DNA from 3 places in the Staphylococcus chromogenes genome. Region 3 is predicted to be linked to each of the others. Evidence: riboswitches for the same ligand, from Rfam matches in the RefSeq annotation. Region 3 holds a riboswitch; each other region holds the start of a gene.
The links. Region 3 has a riboswitch for S-adenosylmethionine ahead of PYW36_RS00910 (O-acetylhomoserine aminocarboxypropyltransferase/cysteine synthase family protein). Riboswitches for the same ligand answer to the same signal wherever they lie in the genome.
Positions count from the first base shown of each region.

Region 1 (6,353 bases), 750 kb from region 3:
CTAAAAATGATTATTTTGAAACTGATGGACCAATTTGTTTTGAGACCCTTGATGATATTCCTGATATAAATAAAAGCTTTTTGTTAGAAGATCCAGCCATATTGAAATGTGTTGAAAGGATGGGTGAGCTTGGATTTTATTAATCGTAAACGGATGCCATCACAACTACAAACACACCGTGTCGAAGAATTAACGTATGCGGTCGAAGGTCTTCATGTCAAAGGGTTAAGTTTAATCCCATTTCAACCTGTACGACGCATTATTGTTTATTTACGTGGAGGAAAAGGTCAAGTCGGACGCGTGAGACTTGCGCGTCTCTTACAATTTATTGATAATCATACGCTAGTATTTGCCCCGTATTATCGAGGGAATAACGGGAGTGAGGGACAAGATGATTTTGCGGGAGAAGATTTGAAGGATGTGACAGTAGCTATTCAAATTTTAAAAGCGCAATTCCCAGAAGCTCATCTTCATTTGATAGGATTTTCAAGAGGCGGGATTCAAGGTCTTTTAACATTTCAAGATGCACAAGTAGATAGCTATATTATCTGGGGTGGAGTGAGTGACTTACATTTAATGTATGAAGAACGTGTCGATTTGAGAGGGATGTTACGACGAATGGTGGGTCATCCTAAAAAGGCGCTGCAAGCTTATGAAAAGCGTGATGCGATGAAACATATTGGCAAAAGCGCGCCCCCCATTTTAATTATTCACGGAGGCAAAGATGTGCAAGTGGGGATTCATCAAGCTTATACTTTAGAAGCCCATCTAAAAAAAGTTGGAGCTACATTTGAGGCTTTTTACCAACTTGATGAAGGACATGTTCCGCGGCCAAATGCGATGTGTCAAGTACTAAAAGTGATTCAACAATGGATGGAAAATATTGAATTCCATAAAACAAATAAAAAGCTGTGAAGTGTCTATAATAGACGCATTCACAGCTTTATTATTACCCTTTAAATCCACCTGATTTTTCAAGATGTTCAGTTTCTGGACCAAACTTTTTGAAATTGTCTTTAAATCTTGCCACTAAGTCTCTGGCTTGTTTGTCATAGGCTTCTTTATTTGTCCAAGCGTTGATAGGTTGTAAAATTGTTGTAGGAACATCCTCAACCGTCTTAGGAATACTTAAGCCAAAGATGTGATCTTCTTCAAACTCTGAATTTTTAAGTTTTCCACTGATTGCATCATTAACCATTTTTCGTGTATGACGAAGTTCAATACGATTGCCTTCACCATATTTTCCACCAGTCCAGCCTGTATTCACTAAATATACATCTACATCATGCTTGTCGATTAAACGACCTAATAAGTCGGCATAGACTTTGGCATTTAATGGTAAGAATGGGGCACCAAAGCAAGTTGAAAATGAAGGTTGTGGTTCCGTAATACCACGCTCAGTACCAGCAAGTTTAGATGTGAAACCACTTAAGAAGTGATACATCGCTTGATCTTTCGATAATTTTGAAATTGGAGGTAAGACACCAAAAGCATCTGCTGTTAAAAAGATAATTGTGTTAGGATGTGATGCTTTTGAAGGTACGACAATATTATCGATATGATGAATAGGGTAGGCAGCACGTGTGTTTTCTGTTAATTTGTTATCATCAAAATCGACATAACCATGCGCATCGACAACACAGTTTTCTAAAACAGTACCGTAACGAATGGCATTAAAAATTTGTGGTTCTTTTTCTTCTGAAAGATGAATTGCTTTTGCGTAACAACCGCCTTCAATGTTGAAAACACCATTTTCATTCCAACCGTGTTCATCATCACCGATTAATTTACGATTAGGGTCAGCTGATAATGTGGTTTTCCCTGTACCAGATAAACCGAAGAATAGGGCGACATCCCCTTTATGGCCTACATTAGCAGAGCAATGCATACTCATAATATCCTGTTCAGGTAATAAGTAGTTCATGACAGAGAAGATTGATTTCTTCATTTCGCCTGCATACTCAGTGCCACCAATTAAAACAGTTTTGTGCTTAAATGAAATAATTACGAATGTTTCAGAACGTGTGCCATCTTTTTCTGGGTTGGCTTTAAAAGTAGGTGCTGAAATGATTGTGAAGTCTGCTTTTATCTTAGAGGCTTCTTCTTTTGAGCTAGGCTTAATAAATAAGTTTTGTGCAAATAGATTATGCCAAGCAAATTCGTTCACAACAGTAAGGTCAAGTTGGGAATCTTTATCGCTCCCTGCATAGCCATTGAAAACAAAAACTTCTTCTTTTTGATCTAAATATTCGATAACCTGATAGTATAAGTTTAAAAACTTTTCTTCAGAGATAGGTTGGTTAATTGGACCCCAATCAATATCATCTTTCACTTGAGGGTTATCTACAATATATTTATCTTTAGGAGAACGACCCGTATACTCTCCAGTTTTAGCATTAATAGCGCCAAGTTCAGTCAATTCAGCTTCTTCTCGTTTTAAAATTTTATTGTAGAGTTCTGTCGTTGTTAATTGAAAGTGAGATGAAGGCTTGTGAATTAAAGCATCAATTGCTTGTGTGTCAAATGACATGAATAATCCCTCCAATAGTTATTTCGGTAATGTAAGCCTTTACAATTCAAGAGTATAACACATTGATTTCATTATCCCTACCAAATTTAGGTAATTTATTAAGAAAAATAGAAAAATAAATAGATTGAGATATCGCTGATATATTTGAGTAACATAAGCTGTGGTGGAATTGACACTAAACATAAATTTATGTAATATAGTGCTTAACGGATTCTCTTATCCTGAGTGGTGGAGGGACATGGACCCAATGAAACCCAGCAACCTCTTCTTAATGAAGAAAGGTGCCAAACCGTTTGCGGACAAATATTGTCTGAACGATAAGAGCGAATGGACGTTTAGAGCCTTCTCTCTATTTTATAGTGTGAAGGCTCTTTTTTGTTGGCTCAGTTAGAGAGAGAACTTCGTAATTATTAAAAATCAAAGGAGCTTATTATGACGTACAATAGACGATTATTTACATCAGAGTCGGTCACAGAAGGCCACCCCGATAAAATTGCAGATCAAATTTCTGATGCAATTTTAGATGAAATTTTAAAAGGTGATCAAAATGCCCGAGTAGCTTGTGAAACTACTGTAACGACAGGTATGGCTTTAATAGCTGGAGAAATTTCAACTTCAACTTATGTTGATATTCCTAAAGTTGTGAGAGAAACAGTGAAGCAAATCGGTTATACACGAGCAAAATATGGCTACGACTACAAAACGATGTCCGTATTAACTGCAATTGATGAACAATCTCCTGATATTGCACAAGGCGTAGACCGCGCGTTAGAATATCGTGATAATGAAAGTGATGAAGCATTAAATATTGGTGCGGGAGACCAAGGTTTAATGTTTGGCTACGCTACTGATGAAACAGATACGTATATGCCGTTGCCAATTGATTTATCACACAAATTATCAAAACGCTTAACAGAAGTGCGTAAAAACGGCACATTAGAATATTTAAGACCAGATGGAAAAGTACAAGTAACGGTAGAATATGATTCGAATAACCAACCTCAACGCATTGATACCATCGTCATTTCAACACAACATCACGAAGAAGTCGAATTAGAAAAAATACAAGAAGACCTTAAAGAACATGTGATATATCAAACAGTTCCAAAAGAATTAATAGATGAAGAGACAAAGTTCTTTATTAATCCAACTGGTCGATTTGTGATCGGGGGACCTCAAGGTGATGCAGGTCTCACTGGACGCAAAATAATCGTAGATACGTATGGCGGCTATGCCCGTCATGGAGGAGGTGCTTTCTCAGGAAAGGATCCAACAAAAGTTGACCGCTCAGCCGCTTATGCCGCTCGCTATGTTGCGAAAAATATTGTGGCTGCAGGTTTGGCTAAAAAGTGTGAAGTTCAAATCGCTTATGCTATTGGAGTTGCGCAACCAGTCTCCATATCAATAGATTCTTTTGGCACAGGCAAAGTTTCAGAAGATATTCTTATTGAGGCAGTTCGACAAAACTTTGATTTAAGACCTGCAGGTATTATTAAAATGCTAGATTTACAACGTCCTATCTATAAACAAACCGCAGCTTATGGTCATTTTGGACGAAATGATATTGACGTACCTTGGGAAAAAACAGACAAAACAGAGATTTTAAAAGAAGCGGTCGCTTCAGAGAAATAATGTTTTTTCTATAAAGACTCGCGATTTGATGTGCTTTTTTATATAATGTATATATTAAAGTAAATGTAGAAAAAGGTAGGTAATTGTTAATGTCTCAATTAGATCCAATTCAGATTGGGTTGATCGCTGTGAGTGTACTAGCACTTTTATTTTTAGTTTTATTTTTGTTTGCCTTGCGTAGCAAAAAAAAGGCTAAAGAAACGTACGCGAATCAGTATCAATCCAGAGAAACAAAATTAAACAATGAGCATAAAGAAGCGTTAGAAAAGGCGCGCATCGAAAAGAAAAAATCAGATACGCGTCATAAAGAGGAATATGACACGATGGTTTCCTCAAAAAACCGTGAAATTGATGCTTTAAAATTATTTTCTAAAAATGATAGTGAGTACATTACAGATATGAGATTGCTAGGCATACGTGAGCGATTGGTAAAAGAAAAGCGAATTCGTCCTGAAGATATGCATATCATGGCTAATATCTTTATGCCTACAAATGATTTGGAAGAGATTACGCGCATTAGTCACCTTGTACTTACAAGAACAGGTTTATATATTATTGATTCAGAATTACTAAAAGGTCATGTTTATCAAGGTGTGAGTCAAAACCAATTTAGAGAAAATCCAATGATGGAACATGTTTTCAAAACATTACATTTAGATGGTCAAACGCCACAAACCATCGTGCTTGATCAAAAAGAAGATCAACAAAAACTTACGGTTATTGATTACACAAAGCATCTTGATTCAGTAGAAAAACTAGCAACGACGTTACAACAAAAACTTAACCTTAAATATGCACCGACCCCTATCTTATACTTTAATCCAAGACATGAAGGGGATATTACGATTTCTAATTATGCCCCACAAAGTGGAACAAAGGTGTTAGTAGGGCCTGCGCAACTTGACGAATTTTTTAACAAATTTGTTTTCCATGGTAGAATTCAATATGATGTGAATGATCTTCAAGCGATTATGGATGAAATTGAAGCGTTCAATTAATTGTATATCAATTATTTTAGAGAAAGTGGATTTCACGCCTAAGGGTGGGGTCCACTTTTTTTGATTTTGGAGCATGTAAGTAAACATGTCATCATTTATTCATTCGGTTTCATTAATGTAACGAGCGAAAGGAGAAGATGTTAATCATTGTGTTTTTATATGGATAATTTGTAGCGTAAAAACATATTATTTTACGATGAAGATTCCACTCGGGTATGATTAAAGTGAACAAGAAAGGATGAGTGCGATATGCAATACGTTAAATTTTATAATGATCATCAAATGCCTCAAGTAGGTCTAGGTGTTTTTAGAGTGAAAAATGATGATACAGCAAAAGAAGCGGTCAAACATGCTATTTTAAATGGTTATAGAAGCATTGATACGGCAATGATTTATGAAAATGAAGAAAAAGTTGGTGAAGGTATTAGAGAAGCTTTAGAAGCCTCTCAACTTAAAAGAGAAGATTTATTTATAACATCTAAGTTATGGATGAGTGATTATGGACGAGAAAATGTGGCAGAAGCTTATGAAACATCTCTGAAAAAACTTGGACTTGACTACTTAGATTTATATTTAGTACATTGGCCAGGCCAAGATGAAGATGTGATGATTGACACTTGGAAAGGTATGGAGGCATTATATAAAGAAGGAAAAGTTAAAAACGTAGGTGTTAGCAATTTTAATATTGAGCATTTAGAACGATTACTTGCTGAGACTTCAATCAAACCTGTTATTAACCAAGTGGAGTTTCATCCATATTTAACACAAACAAAACTAAGAGCGTATCTCGAAGCGCAACACATTAAAATGGAATCCTGGTCTCCATTAATGAACGCCCAAATTTTAGATGATAACACAGTTCAAGAGGTTGCTAATGAAGTGAAGCGCACACCGGCACAAGTGATTATCCGTTGGAACATTCAACATGGTGTTGTAACCATTCCAAAATCAGTGACGCCAAACCGTATAGATGAAAATTTAAATGTATTTGACTTTGAATTAAGCGAAGCACAAATGACACGCTTAGATCAATTAAATGAAGATCGTCGTATTGGACCTGATCCACTTACATTCAATGGTCAATAAATCTATTTAGAACAAAAAAGTTAAAAAGAATCTCAGCATGTTTTCTATTACGTGAAAAACGCATGTTGAGATTCTTCTTTATAAAATACTATCATAAATTATTTAGA
Region 1 is NZ_CP118953.1:949,642-955,994, forward strand. Features, by position in the region: gene ytkD (RNA deprotection pyrophosphohydrolase) at 1-143, shown strand, start outside; gene PYW36_RS04680 (alpha/beta hydrolase family protein) at 130-915, shown strand; gene pckA (phosphoenolpyruvate carboxykinase (ATP)) at 950-2,530, opposite strand; SAM riboswitch class I at 2,744-2,854, shown strand; gene metK (methionine adenosyltransferase) at 2,963-4,162, shown strand; gene PYW36_RS04695 (NERD domain-containing protein) at 4,252-5,160, shown strand; gene PYW36_RS04700 (aldo/keto reductase) at 5,410-6,246, shown strand.
Region 1: linked by a shared signal. The riboswitch ahead of metK (methionine adenosyltransferase) and the one ahead of PYW36_RS00910 (O-acetylhomoserine aminocarboxypropyltransferase/cysteine synthase family protein) in region 3 are both predicted to bind S-adenosylmethionine.

Region 2 (6,353 bases), 650 kb from region 3:
ATGTTTCTCATTCAAGTCTGTTTCTAATCGATGAAATGCCTCGTTTGAAAGATGAGGAATATGAATTACAATAAAACCAATCGTTCCAGACTTAGAATGTTTGATGTTCGCTTCTAATATATTGACGTCAATTTGATGTTCTTTTGCGAGGTAAGAAATAATAGGTTGCGTCGTCGTTTTACCTGAAAAGTTAAGTCTGACTAATCTGTCAAAAGGTTCGAGTTCAACGAGTCCAGAAATATCTTCGTATTCAGCTTCAGGTTTCAAATCTTCTTGCACAAACCGCTTAGTTACCGAATGTTTTGGATTTTCAAAAACTTCTGAAACTTTACCTTGTTCGATGACACGCCCATTTTCCATGACTGCCACTTCATCACATATACGTCGAATCACATGCATTTCATGGGTGATAATCACGATTGTTAACTTTTGTTCTTTTTTTAGTTGTAATAATAAATCTAGAATTTCATCTGTCGTTTGAGGGTCAAGGGCACTTGTCGCCTCATCACATAACAATACCTCTGGATCATTAGCTAACGCTCGTGCGATACCTACCCGTTGTTTTTGTCCTCCAGATAGTTCAGAAGGATAGGCTTTTTCGCGGCCTTTTAAACCGACACGTTCAATTAATTCAATCGCCTTTTGTTTTGCCTCTTTTTTAGGTACGCCCGCTATTTCTAGTGGAAATAAAATATTATCTAATACCGTACGTGACCACAATAAATTAAAATGCTGGAAAATCATACTTACTTTTTGTCTTTTATGTCTTAAAGCTTGTTTGCTTAATTGGCCGATATTTTCACCACCAATAATGACATCACCTGATGTTGGTGTTTCTAGATAATTAAACAAACGGACTAAAGTACTCTTACCTGCACCAGAAAAACCAATAATGCCAAAAATAGTTCCAGCACTAATATTTAAATCGACATGGTCAACAGCCGTTACTGATTTAGATTTGCTCTTATACTGTTTGACGATGTTTTTAAGCTCAATCATAGTGTTCCCCCTTATGTGTTGCCATTCCAACGATCAGAAAAAAAAGCTTTCTCTTACAAAATAAGAGAAAGCAAAGATACCGATGCATTTCTCTCATCTTCAAAAGTATAAATACTTTATGTGAATTGGCACCATTTCTAAATATAGACGGTTGCCGGGCTTCATAGGGCACATCCCTCCACCACTCCGGATAAGAGTTTTCTGAATATTGAATTGTTTAAATCTTACCATTATCCTCAATTTTCGTCAATGGCTTTTTTTATTCTTTCCAATAAAAATGTGACCGATTGAAAAGCATAAATTCGTTCCAATTCTTGTTCACCTTTCATAATTAACAATATGGGCACAGATTGGATCTCAAATTCTTTGCTAAATTCAGGATAAAAGTTCAAATCTCGCTTTTCCAAAGGGAGATGTGTTACTTCGTTTGCAATATCTAACATGCGTTCTGATATCTTACACGTTCCGCACATAGGCGTATATCCGAAAATTAAATGAATCGGATGTTCTTGTTTATCTTTTTTAGATATATTGTTCGATTGCTCTGAAACATTCATGATAAGAATACTTTCCTTTTACATAGAAATCTTTTTTTACGTCAAAACCGTGACGTCCGAGTACATTTGAGAGGTAATCTCGTGGGCATCGTGCCACTTCACTATAAGTTGAATCAATGAAAATATCATTGCTCTCACTTAAATATTTGTGAAACCATTTACGGATTTTTCTTCCTTCTGTGTCGGCATCTGTGAGGATATAGACTTGTTTTCCATATAAGGATTCAATCATATTATCTAACTTTTCAATCCCCATCGTCCCATGTGTACAAATTATTTCGACAGGTTCTAATAACACCTCTTTAACTCTTTTTTTATCAGATTTACCTTCCACAATAATGACTTTGCTAATCATCGCCATGGTTTTCACCTTCTAAAAAGATATTATTCAGTACAAAAAAACTCCAAGATAGTCCAAAGATTATCTAGGAGTTTCGTATCTATTATTCGCCGATCATTTCTTGATAGCCGTTTGCATCCATTAAAGCGTCAATTTCACTTTCATCACTTAACTCAACTTTAACCATCCATGCTTTTTCGTATGGTGATTCATTAACTGCTTCTGGTTCATCTTCAAGATCTTCGTTAATTTCAGTAATTTTACCAGACACAGGTGAGTATAATTCTGAAACTGTTTTAACAGACTCAACGCTACCGAAAGTTTCACCTTCTGAAACTTCGTCATCTACTTCTGGAAGTTCAACGAATACGATATCCCCTAACTCATTTTGAGCGAAGTCAGTAATACCGATTGTTGCAATATTTCCTTCAACTTTTACCCATTCATGTTCTTTTGAATATTTTAATTCACTTGGCACTGCCACTTGAATCCCCTCCTATAATTGTTTACAAGATAATCATGACACATTGCTTATTATCAATCAACTATTTTTATCATAACCATGTTTCACGATAAGTTTGTTCATTAAATCCAACTGTGATTTTATCGCCTAATATCGCTAAAGGTCTTTTGACCAACATCCCATCTGAAGCTAAAAGTTCTAATTTTTCTTCGTCAGATAATGTGCTCAATTTATCTTTGAGATTAAGTTCACGGTATTTTGCACCGTGAGTATTGAACAATTTTTTAATTTCGATTCCTGTGCGATCCACGATATCTCTAAATTCTTCTTTTGTAGGCGTTAATTGAACAATGTCAATCGGTTCAAAACTCACACCATGCTCCGTTAAAAATTTAGAGGCTTTTTTACATGTAGTACAGTTCTGATACTGATAAAACTTAATCATTTCATTACCTCCTTGCTTGACTTACATCAAATATAACAAAATTTGTTAAATTAGACTAATTTTTATACTAGTATTATTTTTTTGTTATTTTGACAGACGGAAAGTATGACGCATTTTATGAAATCCGCTATAATGAACTCTATAAATAAGAGTAACGGAGGAACTACACATGCAAAAAATTCAAGACATGGAAACATTCAAAAAGATTATTAACGGAGATCAAACTGTCATTGTTAAATTCGAAGCGGGTTGGTGCCCAGATTGTAAGGCGATGGATATGTGGATAGATCCTATTGTTGAAAAATACAATCAATATGATTGGTACGTTGTCAACCGTGATGAAGTCGAAGAAGCCGCTGTAGAAAATGAAGTTATGGGTATCCCAAGTATTCTCATTTTTAAAAACGGCGAAAAATTACATCATTTACATTCAGCAAATGCAAAATCTCCAGAACAAGTAGAATCGTTTTTAGCTGAAAGTTTAGGTTAATAATAAGAGGTGGATATATGTCCACCTGAAAATAGAAAGCCATCAAAATTTACCCTCAGATAAATTTTGATGGCTGTTTTAATCTCTTAAATATATTCTGTATAAACGCCTCTATTTTTACGTCTAGCTTCTTTTCCTGAATTATCTTCAAGATCGGTTAAATAAACAAAACCAATCAATCTTTCGTCTGGAAGTACGCCAAATACGTTTCTCACTTTAGGATTAAAAATATATGTTGGGGTTTTCCAACATGTCCCAATACCTTTCTCATATAATAGCAATAATAAATTTTGTGCATATGCCCCAACCGCTAAGTAATTTTCATTTTCTTCACGTTGTCTTGCATCGCACGTCATAATAATCGCAAGAAAACCTCCTAAATTCGTGACTGCATCATAATGACTCTTTTGTTTTTCAGGTTCCCTTGGAAAGGCATAGCGTGTTACTTCTTTACTCATCTCTCCTAATTTATGTTTAGGAACATACACGACACGCCATGGCTCGCGCATACCATGATTTGGCGCATTTGCCGCTTCAACAACAGCTTCTCTTACCGCGTCTTCATCGATATGCATATCTCTATCAAATTTTTTAATACTTCTCCGATATTTAATTGCGTGTTGAAGTTCCATCCTCATCTTCCCCTTTTTCATTGATAACCATTATCAATTATAAGGGAGGTGGGTGTGATTTTCAAATGGCTGATACAATGCCATCACATTTTTGAGCGTTTTAACATCTAATTGCCCTGGCGCTACACTTTCACTTAGTGACCCATATGTCAAAGCTCCTCCAAAAGTAGCCTGTGCTGTTCTAGAAATCACCCCTAAACTTGACATAGAAATGCCTGTGACCCAATGCGATAAAGCTTCACTCGCTTCAGAGACCGCTTGTAATAGTGTTAACACATCTTGTTTCGACTGAGGCATAACAGCAATTTTCAAATGTGTGCCTCCCCATTGAGACATGTGATAGTATGTTTTCTTTAAAACTTCTATTTTAGGCGTTTCTTGAAAATTATGATACGAAATAATGACCTCTACGCCTTGGGATTGAATGGATTGTACTAATTCTGAACGTGACGTTTCTTGTTCCCATTCCACATCTATATAATCAACATGCTTTATACCAGCAATGGATTGTAATAAATTTTGATAAGCCGCCTCTTCAATAGAATGTGCCCCACCTTGCGACTCCGTTCGAAAAGTGATGAGCACTTCTTTTCGGAATCCTTTTTGTAGCAATTGTTCAATCATTTTTTCTATTGTTTCTATAGTAAGATCTTTAATTGCGTCAATTCTGATTTCTAAAATATCGAAGAAATCTTGTTGATTTATGACATTTTCAACTTCAGATAAAGTTAACGTGACATCATTTGGCATGAGACTTCCTACGATTCGGGTTTTCATAAACTCCACCTACTTTTTTGATTTCAATTACGCTAAATATAGCGTATCTCTTTTAAATTTTAAAGGGATGATTGAGAAATAATGAACTGGGTAAACAATGTAATGTATCATAAAGGAGGAATTGCAATGTCAACAATTTATGAAACAACTGCGACAAATACTGGTGGAAGAAATGGTCATGTAAACACTGATGATCAAACGTTAGATTTAAAAATAACACCTCCAGATAAAGCGGATGGTCAAGCAACTAATCCTGAACAACTCTTTGCTGCAGGTTACGCTTCTTGTTTTAATGGTGCTTTTGACTTAATATTAAAACGCAATGGACATAGAAATGCAGAACCCGTTGTCGACTTAACTGTCAGACTCGTTGATGATCCTGATGTAGAAAGTCCAAAATTAGAAGTCGATATTTTAGGAAAAGTTAAAAATATGACGCAAGAGGAAGCTGAGCAAAACCTCAAAGAAGCACATGAATTTTGTCCTTATTCTAAAGCAACAAGAGGCAATATTGATGTGAATTTAAAAGTAGAAGTCATTTCATAATTGAGATATAAGATTACGGGGCTAGGACATAAGGTTTTAGCTTCTAAGAAAAAACATACTAAGATTGGCAGTGAAGAATTTTAGGTTCTATACTTTTAACGGTTGGTGAGTTGTTCACTAGCCGTTATTTTGGTTTTAAATACATAAATAGCACAAATATCTCTATAATTGAAAGTGGCTAAACAAACAAATTAAGGAGAGATATTCGTGCCTGTATTTAATGATATATCAGAAATGATCGGAATGAAAGTCCCAAACTTAAAAATCACTCAATGCTTAGGTATTAAAAGCTTTAAAAACGTTCAGTCATTATTCTATAAAGGAACTTTAACGTATCAACCTAAAGGTTGTGAGTGTTGTGACATCAAGAATGAGCAACATATAGTTATTAAAAATGGCTTCCGTAGTACTCGAGTTTATATGGGCCTTATTCTTGAAAGACCCACTTTTGTAATCTTGAAAAAGCAACGCTTCTATTGTAAGGCCTGTGGTCAAACCTTTACAGCGACAACGCCATATATTAATCCTCGTTGTACAATTTCTAATGATGTAAAACTCATGGTCAGCCAAAAGCTCTCCAGTGTTGTATCTGAAAAAGATATAGCACATAGTATTTCAATTTCACCTTCAACAGTTCATCGTTATTTGAAAAGACTAGGTGAAACAGTAAAAACACAACCGAGTGATGTATTACCTCAACATATGTCTTTTGATGAATTTAAATCAACCAATGATGTTGACAGCTCTATGAGCTTTATGTACTGCGATAGTCTTACTCATGACATTATTGACATCTTACCTGATCGACGCAAGTTTAAGTTGGAAGAATACTTTTTAAGATTCTCTAGAAAGGAACGTAAAAAAGTTAAAAGCGTCTCTATTGATATGTATCCTCCTTACGTGTCGCTAATTCAATCACTGTTTCCTCAAGCTGAAATTATCTTAGACCGTTTTCATATCGTTCAATCCGTTAATCGTGAAATTAATCGCTGCCGAGTTAAAACCATGAATAATTTTAGGACTCAAGATAAGACCAAGTATAATAAATTAAAACGGCATTGGAAGCTATTGTTAAAGTCACCCATGGATTTAGACAGTGTACAT
Region 2 is NZ_CP118953.1:1,828,173-1,834,525, forward strand. Features, by position in the region: gene PYW36_RS08900 (methionine ABC transporter ATP-binding protein) at 1-999, opposite strand, end outside; SAM riboswitch class I at 1,090-1,196, opposite strand; gene PYW36_RS08905 (thioredoxin family protein) at 1,236-1,556, opposite strand; gene PYW36_RS08910 (toprim domain-containing protein) at 1,522-1,917, opposite strand; gene gcvH (glycine cleavage system protein GcvH) at 2,000-2,380, opposite strand; gene PYW36_RS08920 (arsenate reductase family protein) at 2,451-2,804, opposite strand; gene PYW36_RS08925 (thioredoxin family protein) at 2,974-3,294, shown strand; gene PYW36_RS08930 (nitroreductase family protein) at 3,381-3,926, opposite strand; gene aroD (type I 3-dehydroquinate dehydratase) at 3,960-4,703, opposite strand; gene PYW36_RS08940 (organic hydroperoxide resistance protein) at 4,830-5,249, shown strand; partial or broken gene PYW36_RS08945 (ISL3 family transposase) at 5,484-6,353, shown strand, end outside.
Region 2: linked by a shared signal. The riboswitch ahead of PYW36_RS08900 (methionine ABC transporter ATP-binding protein) and the one ahead of PYW36_RS00910 (O-acetylhomoserine aminocarboxypropyltransferase/cysteine synthase family protein) in region 3 are both predicted to bind S-adenosylmethionine.

Region 3 (6,353 bases):
CCCCATTTGTTAAATTGCAGCGAAGCCTTTGGCCAAATCATCGATAATATCATCGATATGTTCTAAGCCTATGGATAAGCGAATCGTTTCTGGCGCAATACCTGCTGCTAATTGTTCGTCCTCGGTTAATTGTTGATGTGTGGTTGATGCGGGATGAATGACGAGTGACTTGGCATCCCCGACATTCGCAAGTAGTGAAAACAAATCTAAAGCTTCGATAAATTGTTTCCCCGCTTCATAACCGCCTTTAACCCCAAATGTAAATACTGAACTTGCCCCTCGAGGTAAATATTTGTTTTTCAAATCATAATAACTACTTGAAGGAAGTCCCGCATATTTTACCCAAGCGACTTTCGGATGTTTGGATAAATAATGGGCCACTTTTTCAGCATTTTCGACGTGACGTTCCATACGTAGCGATAATGTTTCTAACCCTTGTGTCAGTTGGAATGCATTGAAAGGTGACAGTGCCGCCCCCGTATCCCGTAATAATGTTGTTCGTATTTTAAAGGCTAATGCCGCATCTCCAAATTTCTCGCTAAAAACGATACCATGATAGGACGGATCTGGTTCACTTAGTCCTGGGAATTTTCCGTTTGTCCAATCGAAGTTGCCCGCATCAACAATGACACCTCCCATCGATGTACCATGTCCACCAATAAATTTTGTCGCAGAATGCACCACTATATTCGCCCCATACGCAATCGGACGGAGTAAGTAAGGCGTCGCAAACGTATTATCTACGATGAGTGGAATACCGTGGGCTTTTGTCACTTTCACAAGCGCTTCAATATCTTCAACATTTCCTTCAGGATTGCCAATGGTTTCGATAAATAAAGCTTTCGTATTCTCTTGAATCGCCTTTGCGACATTTTGAGGATCAAGTGTGTCTATGAACGTCACGTCAATGCCAAATTTTGACAACGTATGTGTGAATAATGTATGTGTGCCTCCGTATAAGGTTTCACACGCCAAAATATGGTCTCCTGACTGCGCAACCGATTGGATGGCATATGTAATCGCCGCCATACCTGACGCAACAGCGACGCCTGCTACGCCCCCTTCTAGCTCTGCGACACGTGCTTCTAATACTGCTGTTGTTGGATTCATTAAACGTGTATAAATATTGCCCAGTTCTTCGAGTCCAAATAATTGTGCGGCGTGTTCCGTATCGTCGAAGTTATAAGATGTCGTTTGATATATCGGAACTGCGCGTGAATTCGTCGTTTGGTCCACTTCTTGGCCGGCGTGCAATTGTAACGTTTCAAATCGATAGTCTTGAGTCATGAGTACTCCCCCTTAAATAAATAAAAAAAGCCTACCTTGAAAGATAGACTTTACGCATTAAGACTCATCTCTCAGGTTCATCACCTGCAGGAATTAGCACCTAACTGAATAGGTTGCCTGGTTTCAAAGGGCCTGTCCCTCCACCAATCTAGATAAGTAATTATGAAATTAAACTTAGTGTATAACATACTCATGTAGAAGTCAATACGAATTCCGATTTCTTGAATAAGATTAATAATATCTAGTATTTCCTATTTATACAAAACTAAATATTATCGTTTAATAATTTTGAAATAATTAAATTGTGTAATGTGGTAATAGTATGTTAGTTGTGATAATCTTAAATTGTAAAGGGTGCCATTTAATTAATTATGCCACTCAAAAATTTACTTATTTTTTGGAGGATGAGAGAATGTTTAAAAAGCAACATTTTGGGATTCGCAAGTTTACAGTAGGCGCAGCTTCTATCGCAGTAGGTGCGACTTTATTCTTTGGCGCAAATGCTTCTGCAGATGCAGCTGAAGTTGATGGTCAAGCTTGGACAAACGACAACTTAGGGGAAAGTTACGGCACAGCTTATGTAGAATCTAACGGCAACGCTGAAGGTCAAGCTTATGAACCAACATTAGCAGAAAGCAATGCTGAAGGTTCTGCTTGGGTTGCAGACAACGCGGTTTCAAGCAACGTTGACGGTCAAACTTGGACAAATGACAACTTAGGAGAAAGCTATGGTTCTGCTTACGTAGATGCTAATGGCAACGTCGATGGTCAAGCTTGGGAACCTACATTAGCAGAAAGCAATGCTGTGGATTCTGCAGTAGAAAGCAATACTGAGGGTTCTGCTTGGGTTGCAGACAACGCGGTTTCAAGCAACGTTGACGGTCAAGCTTGGACAAATGACAACTTAGGGGAAAGCTACGGTTCTGCTTACGTAGATGCTAATGGCAACGTCGATGGTCAAGCTTGGGAACCTACATTAGCAGAAGGTCCTGAAACAGGCTCTGCTTGGGTAGAAAACAACCTTAACGAAACAGTAACAGCAACAGGAGAACCTGCATATGCTGAACCACTACCAGAAGGTCACATCGGTATTAACGGTGAACCTGCTTATGCTGAAGCGCTTCCTAAAGGCTCTTTAGATGGTTATTTATATGACCACGGTACGGGTGTTACTCATGAACTTCCTGAAGGTGACATCGCAATCAACGGTACTGGCGTAACACACGAATTACCTGAAGGCGACATTTCACTTAACGGTACAGGTGTCACTCATGAATTACCAGAGGGTACTTTAGATACGGACAACGATGGTTACACTGATGACGTAGAAATCGCTGAAGGCACAAGCACAACTGATGCCTCTATCACACCAGCGGCAACTGTCGATACTGATTTTGACGGTTACACTGATGCTGAAGAAGTGGCTGCAGGCACAAACCTTTACGATGCAGCATCTACACCAGTTGAAACTGCTGTAGGTCAAGAAGCAATTGCTGCTGATGCTCACGTAGCAAACGAAGCAACTGCTCAAGGATCTGTTGAAGCAACACCAGCACAAGCTGAAGGTCAAGCAGAAGGACAAGCTTTACCTGAAACTGGTTCAACAGAACAAGGTACATTATTCGGAGGACTTGTTGCATTCATCGGTGCTGTATTAGCTTTCTTTGGCTTACGTCGTAAAGCGTAATTCAAAGCGATACACCTTCGACATGCAACAAAAACGGATTGGGTGAATTCCCAATCCGTTTTTTCTTGTTATATAAGTTTTTTTCGCAATTTGTTAAGATCTCTTTGATTTATACTGCTTTATTTGAACGTTTTTGTAAAAAGATAGCTAAAGCTGCAATAACAATAATAGTTAAAATAACACCAATAACACCTAGTGTTTTTACAATATTACCAAATACGATACCCACCACTAAAAAGTCTGTATCAGAAAATGTTGTTGAAGCAAGACCTAAATCTCCAAGGAAAGGTAAGAATAATAAAGGTAAGAAAGTAATTAAAATACCGTTCATCATTGCACCAAAAACAGCACCTTTAATACCACCGCGTGCATTTCCAAACACACCCGAAGCTGCGCCTAGGAAGAAGTGTGGAACGACACCTGGTAAAATAACCACACCGCCAAGCATAAACATGATGAACATACCTACTACACCTGTCACAAAGCTAACAAAAAATCCAATTAATACTGCATTTTGCGCATATGGAAAAACAATTGGGCAATCCAATGCAGGCTTAGAATTAGGAACAAGTTTTTCAGAAATCCCTTTAAAGGCAGGAACAATTTCAGCTAAAATCAATCGGACACCTGTCAAAATAATGAAGACCCCTGCCGCAAAAGTAACTCCTTGAATCAGTGAAAAAACGATAAAGTTTTGATCATGGCTAATCTCTTTATGAACAAAACCTACCCCCGCAAATAAACTCGCAATCAAATATAATGCAACCATTGTAATTGAAATACTAATGGTACTTTCTCTCAAAAAGCTCAACCCTTTAGGAAACTTAATTTCCTCAGTTGATTTTGATTTCCCTTTAAACAATTTGCCAATTTCTCCTGCCGCCCAATAGCTTACCGTACCAAAATGACCTAACGCTACTTGATCATTGCCGGTAATTTTTCGCATGGTTGGCTGTGCCAACGCAGGAAAAACAGACATAATTAATCCTAAAATAATCGCTCCAATAACTATAGTTAGCGTACCGCTTACTTTTCCAACAGTTAAAATTATGGCTAAAAATGCTGCCATATAAAATGTATGGTGTCCAGTAAGAAAAATGTATTTCAAGTTCGTAAAGCGCGCAATTAAAATATTAACAATCATACCAAATACCATAATAAGTGCTGCGGTTGTGCCATACTTCTCTAATGCGATGGAAATAATAGCTTCATTATTTGGAACTACCCCTTGTACACCAAATGCATGTTGGAAGATTTTTCCAAAAGGTTCCAATGATTGAACAACCACCCCGGCACCTGCACTTAATATTAAAAAACCTAAAATGGTCTTAATGGTGCCTGTCGTCACGACAGAGGCCGGTTTCTTTTGAACTAAAAGTCCAATCAATGCGATGAACGCCACTAATATTGCAGGTTGGCTTAAAATATCAACGATAAAATCAAGAATGCTTTTCATGATGACACCCCCAGTTTTTAAATTTTATCTAAATCACGTAATTTATCCGTTAGTTTTTCTTCTAATTCTTGCTTATCTAAAATATTATCTAAAATCAAAACTTCGCCTAAACGGGCTGCGTTTTCTTCTAAATCTCGTCCACAAATGAACAAATCAGCCATCTCTGGGCTTGCGGTCATAATATCACTATGTTCAACTTCAATTTCTTGCTCAATATTCAAATTTTTTAGAACCTCTTGCACATTCATTTCAACCATAAAACTACTTCCTAAACCATGTCCACATACGACTAAAATTTTCATATTAATCTACTCCTTTAATAATATTGATAATTTCTTCTTCATTTGAAGCCTCTAATAATGCTTCAATATTTTCTTGTTGCCCTAGCAACTGAGCTAAATTTTGTAAAACCGTCAAATGCGATGTAGAATCAGTAGCACTAAGTACAAAAACCAACTCTGCATAGTGACTGTCAGTTGAAAAATTTATCGCCTCATCTAGCTTCAATAAACTGAGGCCCACTTGATGCACATCATTTCCTGGCCTCGCATGGGCAATAGCGACATGTGGTGCTATAACTATATAAGGCCCTAGTGTTTTAACACTTTGAATCATAGAATCTATATAGGAAGATTCAATATATTTTTGTGTTAACAAAGGTTGTGCTGCGAACTCAATTGCTTCTTCCCAACTGTCCACTTGATCTTTTACTATAATTTTATCCTTTGTAAGGACGTCTAAAGTCACTCTATTTCCCCTCCATTTTTCGGATATTCTTTTTAAAGTCTTCTAATTGACCATTAATTAATTGGTTTCTTATTTCATCTCTAAACAAAAGTTCACTTAATTGCTTTAATGCTTTTAAATGAACGTTTGTGTTTTCAGTTGCTAAGCATACAATGATTTTTACTGGATCAAACCTATCATGATTAAAAACAACGCCTTTTTTGAAATATCCTAAACTCATTCCTACGCCTTTCACATGAGTTGTACTACCATGAATTAATGCAATATGCGGCCCAATAACCATATAGGGGCCAAGTTCATGCAACTTGTTCATAATTTCATCTTTGTATGTGTTTAAGACAATCCCATCTTGTTCTAACGGATATACTGTTTGGGTAATTGCTTCTTCAAATGTCCTTTTGACGGAAATCTCAAAGATACGTGAATCTGTAAGAATGTCACTGAGTGACACTCCTGTAGTGTAATCTAAGCTTGCATTTTCTACGCGTTTGGAATTAATAATATGATTGAGTTTTTTTATGTCCTCCTGTGTTAACAATGGAGAAACTGTAATGCTTTTAATTGTTTTATATTGCGTCGGTACAGTTGAAATAACCATATCCACATTCATTTCCATTAATTCAACTTCATCTATTTCGTAAATTGAATACGCTTCTATAATGTCAAACTCAGGATATATATTCGTTAACTTCGCATTTAACAATTGAGAAGTTCCAACCCCAGACCCACACAATAATATAACTTTAATCTGTTTACGTTTTTGATTTAATAATCTTTCAAAGCTTGATGCAAAATGAAGCGTAAGATAACTGATTTCATGCGCATTGAACTGGATATCGAAATGATTTTCAAATAAAGTTACATGTTTTTGAATCATATCTATCAATTCACGATACTCATTCACAATATCTTCATGTAAGGGATTAATATGATTGAGTTGATTTTGCATTCGATAAATTGCGGGAGATAAATGAATCGATAATCCTTGAATTAATTTGTGATCTGTAAAAAATTCAATCCCCATTTCGAAGCTCAATCTTTCTACAAATTGACTTATTAATTCTTCAAGTTCTGAAACGTGATGTCGTTCTACATTCAATGTAGATTGTTTAGAAGCAAGTAAATGTAAAGTAATCAATTCAACTTCAGAATCTGGAAATTCAATATTAAAATAGT
Region 3 is NZ_CP118953.1:195,512-201,864, reverse strand. Features, by position in the region: gene PYW36_RS00910 (O-acetylhomoserine aminocarboxypropyltransferase/cysteine synthase family protein) at 10-1,287, opposite strand; SAM riboswitch class I at 1,349-1,446, opposite strand; gene PYW36_RS00905 (YSIRK-type signal peptide-containing protein) at 1,700-2,974, shown strand; gene PYW36_RS00900 (PTS ascorbate transporter subunit IIC) at 3,084-4,430, opposite strand; gene PYW36_RS00895 (PTS sugar transporter subunit IIB) at 4,448-4,732, opposite strand; gene PYW36_RS00890 (PTS sugar transporter subunit IIA) at 4,734-5,177, opposite strand; gene PYW36_RS00885 (BglG family transcription antiterminator) at 5,179-6,353, opposite strand, start outside.